One region of the Halomonas sp. BMC6 genome, then DNA from elsewhere that is predicted to be linked to it. Evidence: predicted binding sites of a transcription regulator. Region 1 holds the regulator's gene; each other region holds the start of a gene.

The links. The regulator sigma-54, encoded in region 1, starts transcription at its own class of promoters, with help from an activator protein. The targets are predictions, from matches to a motif close to TGGCACNNNNNTTGCTNT.
Region 2: a site for sigma-54 is predicted at 2,416-2,433, ahead of AB6K10_RS16890 (sugar phosphorylase). Genes of this name have one in related genera too.
Region 3: a site for sigma-54 is predicted at 2,055-2,072, ahead of AB6K10_RS02430 (amino acid ABC transporter substrate-binding protein). Genes of this name have one in related genera too.

The regions. Positions count from the first base shown of each region.
Region 1 is NZ_CAXNSH010000001.1:3,219,972-3,224,887, reverse strand. It holds gene rapZ (RNase adapter RapZ) at 26-946, opposite strand; gene ptsN (PTS IIA-like nitrogen regulatory protein PtsN) at 1,004-1,471, opposite strand; gene raiA (ribosome-associated translation inhibitor RaiA) at 1,476-1,784, opposite strand; gene AB6K10_RS15780 (RNA polymerase factor sigma-54) at 1,882-3,297, opposite strand; gene lptB (LPS export ABC transporter ATP-binding protein) at 3,403-4,161, opposite strand; gene lptA (lipopolysaccharide transport periplasmic protein LptA) at 4,173-4,667, opposite strand; gene lptC (LPS export ABC transporter periplasmic protein LptC) at 4,664-4,916, opposite strand, start outside.
Region 2 is NZ_CAXNSH010000001.1:3,489,920-3,494,835, reverse strand. It holds gene dsbG (thiol:disulfide interchange protein DsbG) at 1-496, opposite strand, end outside; gene AB6K10_RS16890 (sugar phosphorylase) at 623-2,383, opposite strand; gene nrdR (transcriptional regulator NrdR) at 2,639-3,136, shown strand; gene ribD (bifunctional diaminohydroxyphosphoribosylaminopyrimidine deaminase/5-amino-6-(5-phosphoribosylamino)uracil reductase RibD) at 3,136-4,284, shown strand; gene ribBA (bifunctional 3,4-dihydroxy-2-butanone-4-phosphate synthase/GTP cyclohydrolase II) at 4,357-4,916, shown strand, end outside.
Region 3 is NZ_CAXNSH010000001.1:529,669-534,584, forward strand. It holds gene speE (polyamine aminopropyltransferase) at 1-802, shown strand, start outside; gene AB6K10_RS02425 (amino acid ABC transporter substrate-binding protein) at 891-1,916, shown strand; gene AB6K10_RS02430 (amino acid ABC transporter substrate-binding protein) at 2,131-3,156, shown strand; gene AB6K10_RS02435 (amino acid ABC transporter permease) at 3,241-4,431, shown strand; gene AB6K10_RS02440 (amino acid ABC transporter permease) at 4,452-4,916, shown strand, end outside.

The sequences.
Region 1 (4,916 bases):
CGAGTGGGTCTTTGAATAAAAAGGCTTAGGGCGTACGGGTGGTCGCGGTGGTGGGGCTTGGCGCCACGGGCTCTTCGCTCAGCGTGTACTGCAGCCCCAGTTCGCGATGCCTCAACTGCACTTCTCCGGTCTGCTTAACGAGCCGCTGGGCGAGCTGCTCCACCATGTAAACGGAGCGGTGCTGACCGCCCGTGCAGCCGATAGCTACGGTCATGTAGCTACGTTGGCTGTTTTGGTAGGCCGGTAACCACTTCTCCAACCAAGCCTGAATATCGCTGGCCATGGCTTCCACTACCGGGTAACCGCTCAAGAAAGCGACGATATTGGCATCGCGGCCAGTATATTGCCGAAGGGTAGGGTCCCAGTATGGGTTGGGCAGACAGCGTACGTCGAAGACCAAATCCGCATCCAGCGGAACGCCGCGTTTATAGCCGAAGGACTCAAAGGTGAGCGTGAGCTGATGCTGGCGCTGGTGGGCCACTTGATCGGTAATGCGGCGGCGCAAATCGTGGACGGAGAGCCGAGACGTATCGATCAATAAATCGGCGAGATCGCGTATTTCATGTAGCGTCTCCTCCTCTTTGTTGATCGCCTCTTCCAGCGTCATTTCGCTGTCGCGAGTGAGGGGGTGGCGACGACGAGTGGCGGAGTAGCGCTCCAGCAGAATGCGTGCGTCCGTGGTTAGATAGATCACCTGAAAACGAATGTCTCGCTGGCGTAGCTCTTCCAACAGCGCTGGCAGACGCTCCAGCGCGATGGGGAGGTTGCGCGCATCGATGCTAACGGCAATACGGGTGCGTTCGCCTTGAGCGCGCAGCTCATCGATCAGCGAGCCCAGCAGCATGGCAGGTAAGTTATCGATCGCATAATAGCCAAGATCCTCCAGCGCTTGTAAGGCGATAGATTTACCGGACCCCGAACGGCCGCTAATGATCACCAGTTGCATAGCGTCTCTCTTGGCGTATGAGCGTAGGAAATAAACAGTGATGGACGTGTGAGTATCTTACGCGGCCTGTTCGCGTATCTTGGCCGTCATTAGGGTCAATAACTCTTTTTGACTGCTGGCTTTGCGTAACTGTTGACGGGTATTCGCATCGTTCATGATCGTCGCGACTTGCCCAAGCAGAGCGAGATGCGTGTCGTCCGCCTCTTCGGGTACGAGCAACACGAACACTAGATCGACGGGGTCGCCATCGATGGCATCGAAATCGACCGGCTCGGCAAGTTTCAAAAAGCCGGCGATGGGCGAGCTACAGTGCGGGCTACGTGCGTGGGGGATGGCAACGCCGTTGCCAATTCCCGTGCTGCCGAGACGCTCGCGTCCAATCAGGCGGCTAAACACTTCTTGGCTATCGAGGCTGGGTGTGTTTTGGGCGATGAAGGTGCTGAAAAACTCCAGCACCCGTTTTTTGCTGCCCCCGGGCACGTCGTAGAGCACGCGCTCCGGGGGGAGGATGGTTTCCAACGTCATTGAGTTAACGCACGCCTGCGCCCTGGGCGCGAGCTTGTGCTTTTTCCTTGTGTTTAACGAGTTGACGATCGATTTTGTCTGCGAGCGCATCGATAGCGGCATACATGTCGTTATCGAGGGCTTCGGCATGAAGGTCGGCACCGGCGGCATGCAGCGTACAGGCTGCCTGCTGGCGTTCCTTCTCGACAGATAAGGTCACTTGCACCGTGGTGATGTTGTCGTAGTGGCGTTCGACGCGTTCCAGCTTTTCGTTAACGTAGTCACGCAAGGCGTCAGTCAGTTCAACGTGATGACCAGTGATGTTTACTTGCATTGACGTGCTCCTTATCCATCGGGCTGTACTTCGATTGTAACCCTTTTTGCGCTATTGCAAAGCCCCTGCGTCGAGTTTGTCATGCCCTACCGTTTAACTAACGTAAACGGCGGCGCTCACTGGACGAGGGAATACCCATTGACTCGCGATATTTCGCTACCGTACGCCGGGCAACGCTGATGCCTCCCTCCTCAAGGAGGGTCACCAGGCGACTATCGGAGAGCGGTTTACCCGACGGCTCCTCTTGTATCAGTTTTTTGATCCGTGCACGAATGGCGGTGCTGGAGTGGCTATCGCCGCCATCGTGGCTGCTGACTTGGCTCGAGAAGAAGTACTTCAACTCGAACACGCCTCGTGGCGTATGTATGAATTTCTGCGTCGTCACACGGGAGATCGTGGACTCGTGCATCTCCACGGCCTCGGCGATGTCGGCCAGGATCAGCGGTTTCATGGCCTCTTCGCCGTGCTCTAGAAAGCCGATCTGGCGGGCGATGATTTCACGACCTACTCGCAGAAGCGTGTCATTACGGCTGGAAAGGCTTTTGATCAGCCAGCGAGCTTCTTGGAGGTGCTCTTTCAAGAACTGGTTGTCTTGGCTCTTGTCGGCGCGTTTGATCAAACTGGCGTAATCGGGCTGGATACGCAGGCGCGGCAGCGCCTCCGGGTTGAGCTCTAAGTGCCAGCCCTCGTTGTCATGGCGCACGACCAAATCGGGCGTAATATAGCTGTCGTCGGTCACGCCGTAGGCGCTGCCTGGGCGTGGGTCAAGGCTGCGAATTAAACGGATGACGTCGTCCAACTGCTCGTCATCCAGGCTCAGGCGGCGCTTGAGTAGCCGTAAATCGTCTTTGCCCAAGGCTTCGAGAAACTGACGCACCAAGCGTTTTGCGGGCATCAATAGCGGGGTGTCTTCAGGCAGCGCGGCCAGCTGAAGCATCAGGCACTCGCGCAGGTCGCGGGCAAACACGCCGGTGGGCTCGAACTGTTGTAAGCGCAACAGGGTGTTTTCTACTTCACGCTGGCTCAGGCTGTCGTGGCCTTGCGCCTTGAGGCCTTCGCGGATGTCGTTGAGCGGTTGAGTGAGATAGCCGTTGGCATCCAGTGCATCGATCAGGCTTTCGGCAATGGCATAGTCGCGGGGAGAGAAGTCAGTCATGGCCAATTGCCATAACAGATGGCCATGAAGGCTTTGGCCTGCGGCTTGGCGCTCGAAGTCGGGTCCTTCGCTGCTACCGCCCAAGCTGCCCATGTCTTGGTAGGTGTCCGACCAGTCGCTGTCTACGGAGAGTTCGTTGGGAATGCTGTCCGACCACTCGGCCTCTTGAGGCTCGCTAACAGCCTGTTCGCCAAACTCATCCTCTTGTTCGAGCATGGGGTTAGCGTCCAGCGCTTGCTGAATTTCTTGACGGAGGTCCAGCGTTGAGAGCTGTAGCAGGGCAATGGCCTGCTGCAGCTGAGGTGTCATGGTCAGCTGTGTGCCGATACGCAATTGGAGAGAAGCTTTCATGACCATCTGAGAACCACTCGTTAATCAGAAAGCTCCACCCTAGAGCGAGTTATGACTCTGTGCAAGTGCAATAAGCATGCCACTAAAAGAAAAGTTTGGTCAGGCCAGAGTTTAGAGGCGGAAGTCTGCGCCTAGATAGACATCACGAACCTTCTGGTTATTGAGGATCTCCTGGGCGTTTCCACTGGCGATGATATGGCCGTCGCCAACGATGTAGGCAATGTCACAAATATCCAGGGTTTCGCGCACGTTATGGTCAGTGATCAAGACGCCGATGTGGCGTTTTTTCAGTGCGCGAATGATGGTTTTGATTTCACCCACTGAAATAGGGTCGACCCCGGCAAACGGCTCGTCGAGCAGAATGAATGCGGGCTCGGTAGCGAGTGAGCGAGCGATCTCCACTCGGCGGCGCTCGCCCCCTGAGAGGCTCATGCCCAGGTTGTCGCGAATGTGGGTAATATGGAAATCTTCGAGCAGTGACTCGAGGCGTGCTTCCCGAGCGCTGCGGTCCAGCGCTTTGCGCGTCTCGAGAATCGCCATGATGTTATCGGCCACCGAGAGCTTGCGGAAAATGGAGGCTTCCTGGGGAAGGTAGCCAATCCCGGCCATGGCGCGCTCGTGCATGGGCGCATGGGTCAGGTCGACGTCGTCGATACCGACGCTACCGGCATCGGATTTGACCAGTCCAACGATCATGTAAAACGACGTGGTTTTACCCGCCCCGTTGGGCCCCAGCAGGCCGACGACGCTACCCTGAGCGATTTCCAGGTTGATATCTTTCACGACCCGACGGCGTTTGTAGCTCTTCGCTAGGTGATGGGCGTAGAGCGTTTTGACAGGTGCGGAATCTGCAGAGGTTGATGCTGCCACGTGGCCGCTCCCTATTGTTCGGGCTGAAGAGTCATGCGAATGCGCTGGTTGTCGCTACCGCTCACGTCGGAGCGTGCTTGCACCACTTCCTGGTCGATGAAGTACTCCAAACGCCCCCCTTGGAAACGGTCGCCTTGCTGTGTCAGTTCGGCTTGGTCGATCAGTTCGACACGGCGTTCGGCGACATGGTAAACGATACGACGCGCCCAGCCCTCCATGGGGGTTTCTTGATCTTCGAGCTGATTGCGCAGGTAGGCGCGCTCACCCGTGGCAATGGCGCGTGACAGCTCGCCTGAGTCGTTGCGCTGAATTTCGACGCGTTCGCCGCGCAGTTGCATCTCGCCCTGGCGAATGTCCACGTTGCCTGAGTAAACAGCGGTGCCAGCGCGCTGGTCGAGGTCCAGGCGGTCGGCTTCGACCTCGATGGGGGCTTGGCTTTGTGCCATGGCCGCCGTGGCGAGGGGTAGGGTTAACGCAAAGAGTGCAGTGCGGAGAGAGGCGTTCATCGCGACTCCTCAGGGTTACGAGTGGCAGGCGGGTGGACGCCGCGCACGTTATTGGTCAGGCGGACTTGGCTGTCATCGAGCCAAACGTCCATGCGGGAGGCTTCCATGCGCTGCGGCGGCTGCTGCAACAGCACGGGCGTATCGCTCCAGGCATGGCGCGTCACGCCATCGTAGTTTAATTGCTGCGTGTCGAGCTGCCAGCCCTCTTCGGGAGCCAGTAGCCGGGCAGACCCTCTTAGCGTCAGGGCC
Region 2 (4,916 bases), 270 kb from region 1:
CGAGAATGCCGACCATGATATGGCGAAACTGGACCTCACCCGCCTCTACCCAGGGGCGCGTTTGTTGCCACAGCTGACGGCAGTAAGGGCAGTTGGCGTCGGTGAAGGTATAGATGACGCGTGGGGCGTCTGGGTCGCCATCTTGAATCCAGTGGCTCTCTTCGAGCAGTGCCCAGGTATCGGCTTCCAGTGGCGCACGTACGTGCTCATCGAGCTGAGCCTCAGTCAGGTCGCTGCCTTCGCTGTCGACCAGCGTACCAATGATCGCATGTTCTCCATCAGGCGTGAGATAAATCGCTATATCCTGGCCTTGTACGCTGGCCCCAAAGCCGCGCATTCCACCCGGCGCTTCAAATTCGCCATGAACCGTCAATCCTTGGTTGGCGAGCGCCTGCACGGGGGCGGGTAGCTCATCGGCGTGGCTGGTGACGGTGCCACAGGTTACGGCGGCCAGTAGGCTGAAACGACAGAAACGCTTTAACGAAACGCATGACATTGCATCATCCTTTTTGCAAAACGAAACGGGGCACTATGCCCCGTCAGGTGATCGACTACCAGTATCGCAGGTGATGACGAGGTCAGAACGACGTTCGCGCACGGCTGAGGCGTTTTGTCGCAAGTCTTACGCATCGGCCACCAGCCAGCGGACGGCATAGGGCGGCAGTGTTTCCTCGTGGTGAGCGGTCAGCGTGTCTAGCGGCTGCCAGTGGTGCTGAGTGAGCGCTTGGTTCAGAGCATCGCCTGCGTGGGCGAGGTCAACCTTGCCATCGGTGACGTTGTACAGGGCGAGTAGGCGTCGGCCGCTGGCGAGCGGGCCGCGCTCGATCGCCAGCAGTTCAGGGGGCGTTTCTATGACGCGCTGCGGTGCGTTGGGGTGAAAGCAGGACTCTTGACGGCGCTGTGTTAGCAGCCGATGCAGGGCGTGGAACACGTCGTGGGTCGGGGTGGAAGGGCTCTCTAATAGCAGAGCTAGCTTATCGAGCTGCCAGCGGCGACGGTTGATCGAGCGTAAGCGGCCGCTGCGTTCCACGCCTTCGACATCGTTCAGCGTGCCGGTGAGCGTATGGATATAGAGCGCGGGTATCCCTTGCAGGCTCAGCATGATCGCCTGGCTGCATAAAAAGCGCGCAATTTGCCACGGGTCTGGCCCGCGGCGGGTGCCGCGCATGGCTTCAAACCAGGTAATGTTGATCTCGTAGGGCGTGTCGCTACCGTCAGGGTTGCTGCGCATACTGACAAACCCACCAAAGCGGTGCATCAGCTCCAGCAGCGCGTCGCGCTCATGGTCGGGCAGCAGGCCTTCTAGCGGTCGTACGCCGATACCGTCGTGGCTGGCGGTGAAATTTAGGTAGGTGCACTGCTTCGGTAGTACTGGCAGGCTGTTCAGCCACGTTTGCAGCGTCGTCGCTTCGCCGCGAGTCAAGGTGTGCAGTAGCAGCGGGGGCAGGGCGAACTGGTACACCATGTGGGCTTCATCGGGCGCGCCTTCCGCTAATCGCTCCAAGCCAAAGTAGCTGATGTTTTCGGCATGGGGCACGTTGGTTTCGGTGATCAGCAGCGTACCGGGGGCTATTTCATCCACGATGGCGCGAAGTAAGCGCACCACCGTATGGGTTTCGGGCAGGTGAATGCAGGAGGTGCCCAGGCGCTTCCACAAAAATGCCACCGCGTCCAAGCGAATAATGCGCACTCCTTGCTGTAGGTAGAACAGCAAAATACCCACGAACTCGAGCAACACATCCGGGTTTTCGAAGTTGAGATCTATTTGGTCTTCCGAGAAAGTCGCCCACACGTGGCGCGTCCCCCGGCGCGTAGAGATCGGCACTAGGAGTGGGCTACTGCGTGGTCGGGTGACCTGGGAAACATCGGTATCCGGATCGACTTCAATAAAGTAGTCGCGACCAGGCAGGCTGCCGGTCAGGTAATCGACGAACCAGAGCGACTCCCGCGAGACATGATTGAGCACTAAATCGGCCATCAAATCATAGTGGCTGGCCAAGTTTTGAATATGCGCCCACTCGCCCAGCTCGCTATTGACCTCGCGGTAATGAATCACCGAAAAACCGTCGTCACTGCTCCAGGGGAAAAAGGGCAGCACGTGGACCCCGCTGATGGCATTCCCCAGGTAGCGCTGCAGAATGTTATCCAGCACCGCTAACGGCGGCGTTCCCTCTTCCACAATGGAGTCGCCGTAACAGATGACCCACTGATCTTGTTCGCTCCAGGTTGGTGCATCGTGAGGCGTCTCGCTCGTCGTTGGGGCGGTCGTCGACGTCGCGCGAAAATGCGCAAGGTGCTGTCCTATTCGCCGCTGAACCTCCCCGGCGCGCGGGCCATATAGATGGGTGAGGTAGCGGTGAACGGTCTGTTCGAAAGCGGTCATAGCGGGCGTCCTATCAATCAACTTCGACAAACGCTGCAGCTTGTGTGCCAAATCGTTACAATACGATGAGATACGCGTCGTATAACACCGCTATGCCATCAGGTCGTGGCTGACGCTGCCACCGACCCGTTGGCGATAAAACAGTTTATAAAATGGCGAAGCGCGCTAGGGCCGACGCCTTGACGCTGCTCGTTCGCCCAGGCTGACACGCTGCACGCACTGGTTCTAGTGCGTACTGATAATAGGTTGACTGCCATGCATTGCCCTTTTTGTGGTGCAAACGATACAAGAGTGACAGATTCCAGGCTGGTGGCAGAGGGTGACCAGGTGCGCCGTCGTCGCCAGTGCGCCAACTGCCATGAACGCTTTACGACTTACGAAACCGCCGAGCTGATTATGCCGCGGGTGGTGAAATCCGACGGCTCTCGTGAAAGCTTCAATGAAGCGAAGTTACGCGACGGCATGCTGCGCGCGCTGGAAAAGCGTCCGGTCAGCGCCGAAGCCATCGAGGCCTCGGTCGAGCGTATACGGCAAACGCTGCGCGCCCGCGGCGACCGTGAAGTGAACGCCCGCGAGATCGGTGAGGCCGTGATGAAAGCGCTTCGTAGTCTCGATCAAGTCGCCTACATTCGCTTTGCCTCGGTATACCGCAAGTTTCAGGATCTCGACGAATTCCGCGCTGAAATCGACCGGCTCTCCCAGGAGCCCTCCGATGAGTCGGCCGGACAGGGTTCATCGAACGGAGCATCATGATGGGTGAGTTCTCCACCGCCGACCATCGCTATATGGCCCGCGCGATTCAATTGGCCAAGCGGGGGGTGTATACCACCGACCCCAATCCGAGAGTGGGGTGCGTGATCGTGTCCTTCGCGGACAGCGAAGAGGGCCATATCGTGGGGGAGGGGTACCATGTGCGTGCCGGAGAACCCCACGCAGAAATCCATGCGCTGCAGGCAGCGGGCAGCGAGGCTCGAGGCGCTACCGCCTATGTCACGCTCGAGCCCTGCTCTCATACCGGACGGACCGGCCCCTGCGCCGTGGCACTGGCCGATGCCGGTGTTGCCCGTGTCGTCGTGGCGATGCAGGACCCGAACCCTCGGGTTAGTGGGGGTGGCATCGCCCATTTAGAGGCGGCGGGCATCCAGGTGCAGGTGGGGCTGCTCGAGACCGACGCCAAGGCGCTCAACCCAGGGTTCATCTCCCGGATGGAGCGCAGCCGCCCCTACGTGCGGTTGAAAATGGCCATGAGTCTGGATGGTCGTACCGCGATGGGGTCAGGTGAGTCGCAGTGGATCACCGGGCCCCAGGCGCGCACGCAGGTGCAGCGTCTGCGTGCCCGGTCAAGCGCCATACTGAGCGGCGTGGAGTCTCTGATCATGGATGACTCCCGCCTCACTCTCAGGGCCGACCAGTTAGCGCTGGACAACGCCGATGACATCGTCCAGCGCCAACCGCTACGGGTGATCCTCGATTCGCGCCTTCGTCTTCCACTAGCGGCTGCCTGCCTGCGCGAGCCGGGGCGCACGCTCATCATCACGACGGATCAACACAGCGAAGAGAAACGGCGTAAACTGGCAGAAGCCGGGGCCGAGATTCAGGTAGTACCTGCCGAAAACGGGCGTATTGCGCTGGCTGACATGCTGCGCTGGCTAGCGGATAATGAGCAGGTTAACGAACTGTTGGTGGAAACGGGTGCCACGCTGGCGGGCGCACTGCTAGAGGCGGATTTGATCGATGAGCTGCAGCTTTTTGTCGCGCCCACGCTATTGGGCGGCGAGGCCAGGCCGCTATTTGCTCTGCCGGGGATTACCCAGATGGCCGATCAGAAACGTTTGACGGTGACGGCATCGCGAACCGTTGGGAGCGACTGGTGGATCATTGCCACCCCGCAGGCTGACTAGCGCAAGCCGTCATTGCAAGGTACCCTGACGCCCGAATTCGCATACGATGCGAGCCTATTTTTTGGAGATTCCATGGCGCACTCCTCTTCAGAGGGTTTATCCCCCATCGCTGAGCTGGTAGATGACATTCGCCAGGGCAAAATGGTGATTCTCATGGACGATGAGGATCGCGAGAACGAAGGTGATATCATCATGGCCGCCGAAATGGTGAAGCCTGAGCATATCAACTTCATGGCGCGGTATGCCTGCGGTCTAATTTGTATGCCGATGACCCGCGAGCGCTGCGAGCAGCTCAACCTGCCGCTGATGGTGCGGGACAATGGCTCCGGTTTTGGTACCAAGTTCACGCTCTCCATCGAGGCGACCGAAGGGGTCACCACCGGTATTTCCGCTGCCGATCGTGCTCGGACGGTGCAGGCCGCCGTTGCTCCGAATGCCAAGCCCTCGGATATCGTTCAGCCGGGCCACATTTTCCCGCTGATGGCCGAGCCAGGCGGCGTACTGCGCCGCGCAGGGCATACCGAAGCCGCCTGCGATCTGGCAGCGCTGGCGGGTTTGGACCCCAGCGGCGTCATTTGCGAGATCATGAACGATGATGGCAGTATGGCCCGCCGCCCGGAGCTGGAGGCCTT
Region 3 (4,916 bases), 2.7 Mb from region 1:
TTTCTCGCTGAAAATCACCGAAAAACTGCTTGATGTGCAGAGCCCTTACCAGCACCTGGAAGTGTACGCCACCGAAACTTACGGCAACCTGATGGTGCTGGATGGCTGCGTGATGCTGACCGATCGCGACAACTTCCTCTACCACGAGATGATTGCTCACCCGGCGCTGTTCACCCACCCAGACCCCAAGCGGGTGGTGATCATTGGCGGCGGCGACTGCGGCACGCTGAAAGAAGTGCTGCGCCACCCGGGCGTTGAAAAAGTCACTCAGATCGACATCGATGAAGAAGTGACCAAAGCCTCCGAGCGCTTTTTCCCGTCGCTGGTGGAAGCCAACGGCGACCCCCGCGCCGAGCTGCTGTTTGCTGACGGCGTGAAATGGGTAGATGACGCCGCCGACGAGAGCATCGACGTGCTGATCATCGACTCCACTGACCCGGTAGGCCCTGCAGAAGGCTTGTTCAAAACCGACTTCTTAAAGCGCTGCCACCGCATTCTGAAAAGCGGCGGCGTCATGGTTCAGCAGAGTGAGTCACCGCTGTATCACAGCGGCTCGATTATCCGCGAGCTGCGTAACGACATGCGCGAAGCTGGCTTTGATAGCGTGGCCACCCTGCCCTTCCCCCAGCCGGTGTACCCTTCCGGCTGGTGGAGCGTGACGCTGGCAGGCAAAAGCACCAACGTTGAAAGCTTCCGTGAAGAGGCTGCCGCCAGCCACGAAATGCCGCTACAGTACTACACAGTAGATGCCCACCGGGGTGCCCTGGCGCTGCCGCCCTTTATGCGTAAAGCGTTCGCATAAGTTTGCGGTGACGTTATGCATCAGGCCGGGCTCTGCCCGGCCTTTTTTATGCGCAAGTGTTGCTGCGCTCGACGTTAAGGAATAACAAATGAACACCACGCGTTGGTTAGGATTGGGAATCACTCTATTAGCACCCGCTCTCTGGGTACCTGCCACGGCCATGGCCGATACCCTTGAGGCCATTCAAGAGCGCGACAGCGTGCGCTGCGGTGTTAATGCGGCCCAGCCCGGCTTTTCATCGTTAGACGATAATGACCAATACCGCGGCCTGGACACCGACGTGTGTCGCGCTATTGCCGCCGCTGCGCTGGGCGATGCTAGCAAGGTAAATTTCGTGCCGTTAGACTCGGTGGAGCGCTTTGCCGCGCTGCAGTCTGGCGAGGTGGACGTACTCTCCCGCACCACTACCTGGACCTCTAGCCGCGACACCACGCTGGGGATGAACTTCACTGGTGTCAGCTATTACGACGGCCAGGCGTTTATGGTGGCCAGCGACCTCGGCGTACAGAGCGCCAAAGAGCTGGATGGGGCAGCGGTATGCACCCAGTCAGGCACTACCAGTGAACTCAATCTTTCCGACTACTTCCGTATCAACGACATGACCTACGATGCGGTGGTGTTCGATTCACCCGAGCAGTCGATTGCGGGCTTCGAAGCCGGCCGCTGCGACGTATTGAGCTCGGATGCCTCGCAGCTCTATGCCCAGCGCATTCAACTGGCCGACCCCAATATGGCCGTAGTATTGCCCGAAATTATCTCCAAAGAGCCGCTAGGCCCCGCCGTGCGCCAAGGGGATGACCAGTGGTTCAACATCGTGAAGTGGTCGCTGTTTGCCATGCTGAACGCCGAAGAGCTGGGCGTTAGCCAAGCTAATGTGGATGAACAACTAAACTCAGACAATCCAGATGTGATGCGCCTGCTTGGGCAAGATGGCGACTTTGGCGAAGCCATGGGCCTACAATCAGATTGGGCTTACCAAATCGTCAAACAGGTCGGTAACTACGCGGACATCTATGACCGCAACGTGGGCGCGGACTCTGATTTCAACATTGCCCGTGGTCTGAATGCCCTGTGGAAGGATGGTGGGATTCAGTACGCGCCGCCCATTCGCTAGCGCGCTCGGTCACTCGCCAGCGGCTGCGCACCAAAAAGGCGCAATGCGTAGCCGCTGGCGCACTTTTTTGCACCAAGACCTTCGTTAAATTCGCTGATTTTACGTTGAAAAGCGCTGAATTTGCCGACATATCTTTTTTGGCACCTTCCTTGCTAGCTTTTAGTGATGCATCACCATGCATAACGACACTAAAATCGAGGAAGGGGAACACAACATGATCAATAAGAAACACCTGGTACTTCTGGCCTCTGCAGGCGCGATCACTCTTGCGGGCGTTGCCACCGCCCAAGCCGATACGCTGGAAGATACCCGCGAGCGTGGTGCCGTTCAGTGTGGCGTGAGCGACGGCTTACCAGGTTTTTCCGCCCCGGACGATAACGGCAACTGGCAGGGCCTGGACGTTGACGTCTGTCGCGCCGTCGCCGCTGCAGTACTGGGCGACGCGGATGCCGTCAACTACATCTCGTTGAACGCCGTCGAGCGTTTCACCGCGCTGCAGTCTGGCGAAGTGGATATTCTTTCTCGTAACACCACTTGGACCACCACCCGTGACACTACCCTGGGCCTGAACTTCACCGGCGTTAACTTCTACGACGGCCAGGGCTTCATGGTGTCTCGCGACCTCGGTATTACCAGCGCGGCCGAGCTGGATGGCGCAGCGATCTGTATCCAATCCGGTACCACCACCGAGCTGAACCTAGCGGACTACTTCCGTGCCAACGGCATGGAGTTCGACCCGATCGTTTTCGATACCTCTGAGCAAACCGTCGGTGGCTTCCAGGCAGGCCGCTGTGACGTTCTGACATCTGACACTTCTCAGCTGGCGGCACTGCGTATTCAGCTCGACGACCCGGCGGGCGCCATGATTCTGCCGGATGTCATCTCGAAAGAGCCGCTGGGTCCGGTCGTGCGTCAGGGTGACGATCTGTGGTTCAACATCGTGAAGTGGTCGCTGTTCGCTATGATCAACGGTGAAGAGTACGGCGTCACCAGCGAAAACGCTGAAGAGATGCTCAGCTCCGAGAACCCGGACGTGGCGCGTCTGCTCGGCCAGGACGGTAACTACGGTGAAGGCATGGGTCTCGAAGCCGACTGGGCTTACAACATCCTGAGCCAAGTGGGTAACTACGGTGAAAGCTTCGAGCGCAACGTAGGTATGGGTTCACCGCTGGAAATCGAACGCGGTGTCAACGCCCTGTGGAACCAAGGCGGCTTCCAGTACGCACCGCCGATTCGCTAAGCGTCTCGCTTGACCCCGGCCCGCCACCCCTTTGGGTCCTGGCGGGCCATTTGATTGACCTTCCGTATCGCGGAGACGCCACCCATGTCCGTAAGACCTAACGCTCGCCCCGTTGGCCAAAAGCCACCGTTCTGGCGAGACCGCGCCAAACGTGCGCTCATCTTCCAATGTCTGCTCATCGCCGCTGTCATCGCCTTTTTGTTCTATATCGTCGGCAACGTGCAAGACAACCTCTCCTCTCGGGGTATCACCACAGGCTTTGGCTTCCTGAGTAATACCGCCGGCTTTGGGATCGTACAGAGTCTGATCGACTACTCCTCCCAAAGCACCTATGGCCGCACCTTTTTCGTTGGCCTATTGAATACGCTGCTGGTGGGCGGGCTAGGCGTGATTGCCGCCACCCTTATTGGCTTCATTGTCGGTATCGCCCGTTTATCGCCCAACTGGCTGATCGCCAAACTGGCGGCGGCGTATATCGAAACGTTTCGTAATATCCCGCTGCTGCTGCAGATCTTCTTTTGGTACTTTGCCGTGCTGCGGGCGCTCCCCAGCGCGAGGGAAAGCCTGGCGTTTGGCGAAGCCGTGTTCCTTAACGTGCGCGGGCTTTACCTGCCTGAGCCGCTGTTCGAATCAGGCTTTGGGCTGATTCCTGTCACCTTCGTGGTCGCCATCGCGGCCAGTATCGCGCTGGTGATTTGGGCGAAGCGCCGTCAGGAGGCCACGGGGCAGCGCATTCCCGCGTACTGGATCTCCTTTGCGTTGATTTTTGGCCTGCCGCTCTTGGTCATGTTCGTCACTGGCGTGCCTATCACCTGGGAAATGCCCGAGCTGCGCGGCTTTAACTTCCGCGGCGGCATCACGGTGATTCCCGAGTTCCTGGCGCTATGGTTTGCGCTATCGATCTACACGGCGTCGTTCATTGCCGAGATCGTGCGCTCCGGCATTCAGGCCATTTCTCATGGCCAAACCGAAGCGGCTCAAGCCCTAAGCCTGCCGCGTAACCTAGTGCTGCGACTGGTGGTCATTCCTCAGGCGCTACGGGTCATCATTCCCCCGCTCACCAGCCAATATTTGAACCTGATCAAAAACTCGTCGCTGGCTACGGCCATTGGCTACCCGGACCTCGTATCGGTGTTTGCAGGGACCACGCTGAACCAGACAGGCCAAGCCATCGAGGTCATTGCCATGACCATGGCGGTCTACCTGACGATCAGCCTGCTGGTGTCCATGTTCATGAACTGGTTCAACGCCCGTGTGGCGCTGGTTGAACGCTAGGCTGAGGCGAGGAGCCACACATGATTCATAATCAAACCATGATCGAGCAGCGACCGGCGCCCAGCAGCTCCGTAGGCGCCATTGCTTGGCTGCGCACCAACTTGTTCAACGGCCCGATCAATACGATCTTCACGTTGATTGGCCTCTACATTCTCTATCTGCTGGTGGTACCCACCGTGCAGTGGGCGTTCATTAACGCCGACTGGGTCGGCACCACCCGCGACGACTGCTCACGGGAAGGGGCCTGCTGGGTCTTTATCAACGCCCGTTTGACCCAGTTCATCTATGGCCTCTACCCCAGCGAAGAGATCTGGCGCGCCAATATCGTGTTCGCCATGTTCTTTACCCTGATCGGCTGGCTGGCGATTCCCAAACTGCCTTTCAAACGCTGGGTGGCCATTTTTGCGCTGATCGTTTTCCCGGTGTTGTCGTTCATACTGCTCTACGGCGGCTACTTCGACCTTCCCCAGGTGCCGACGCACCGC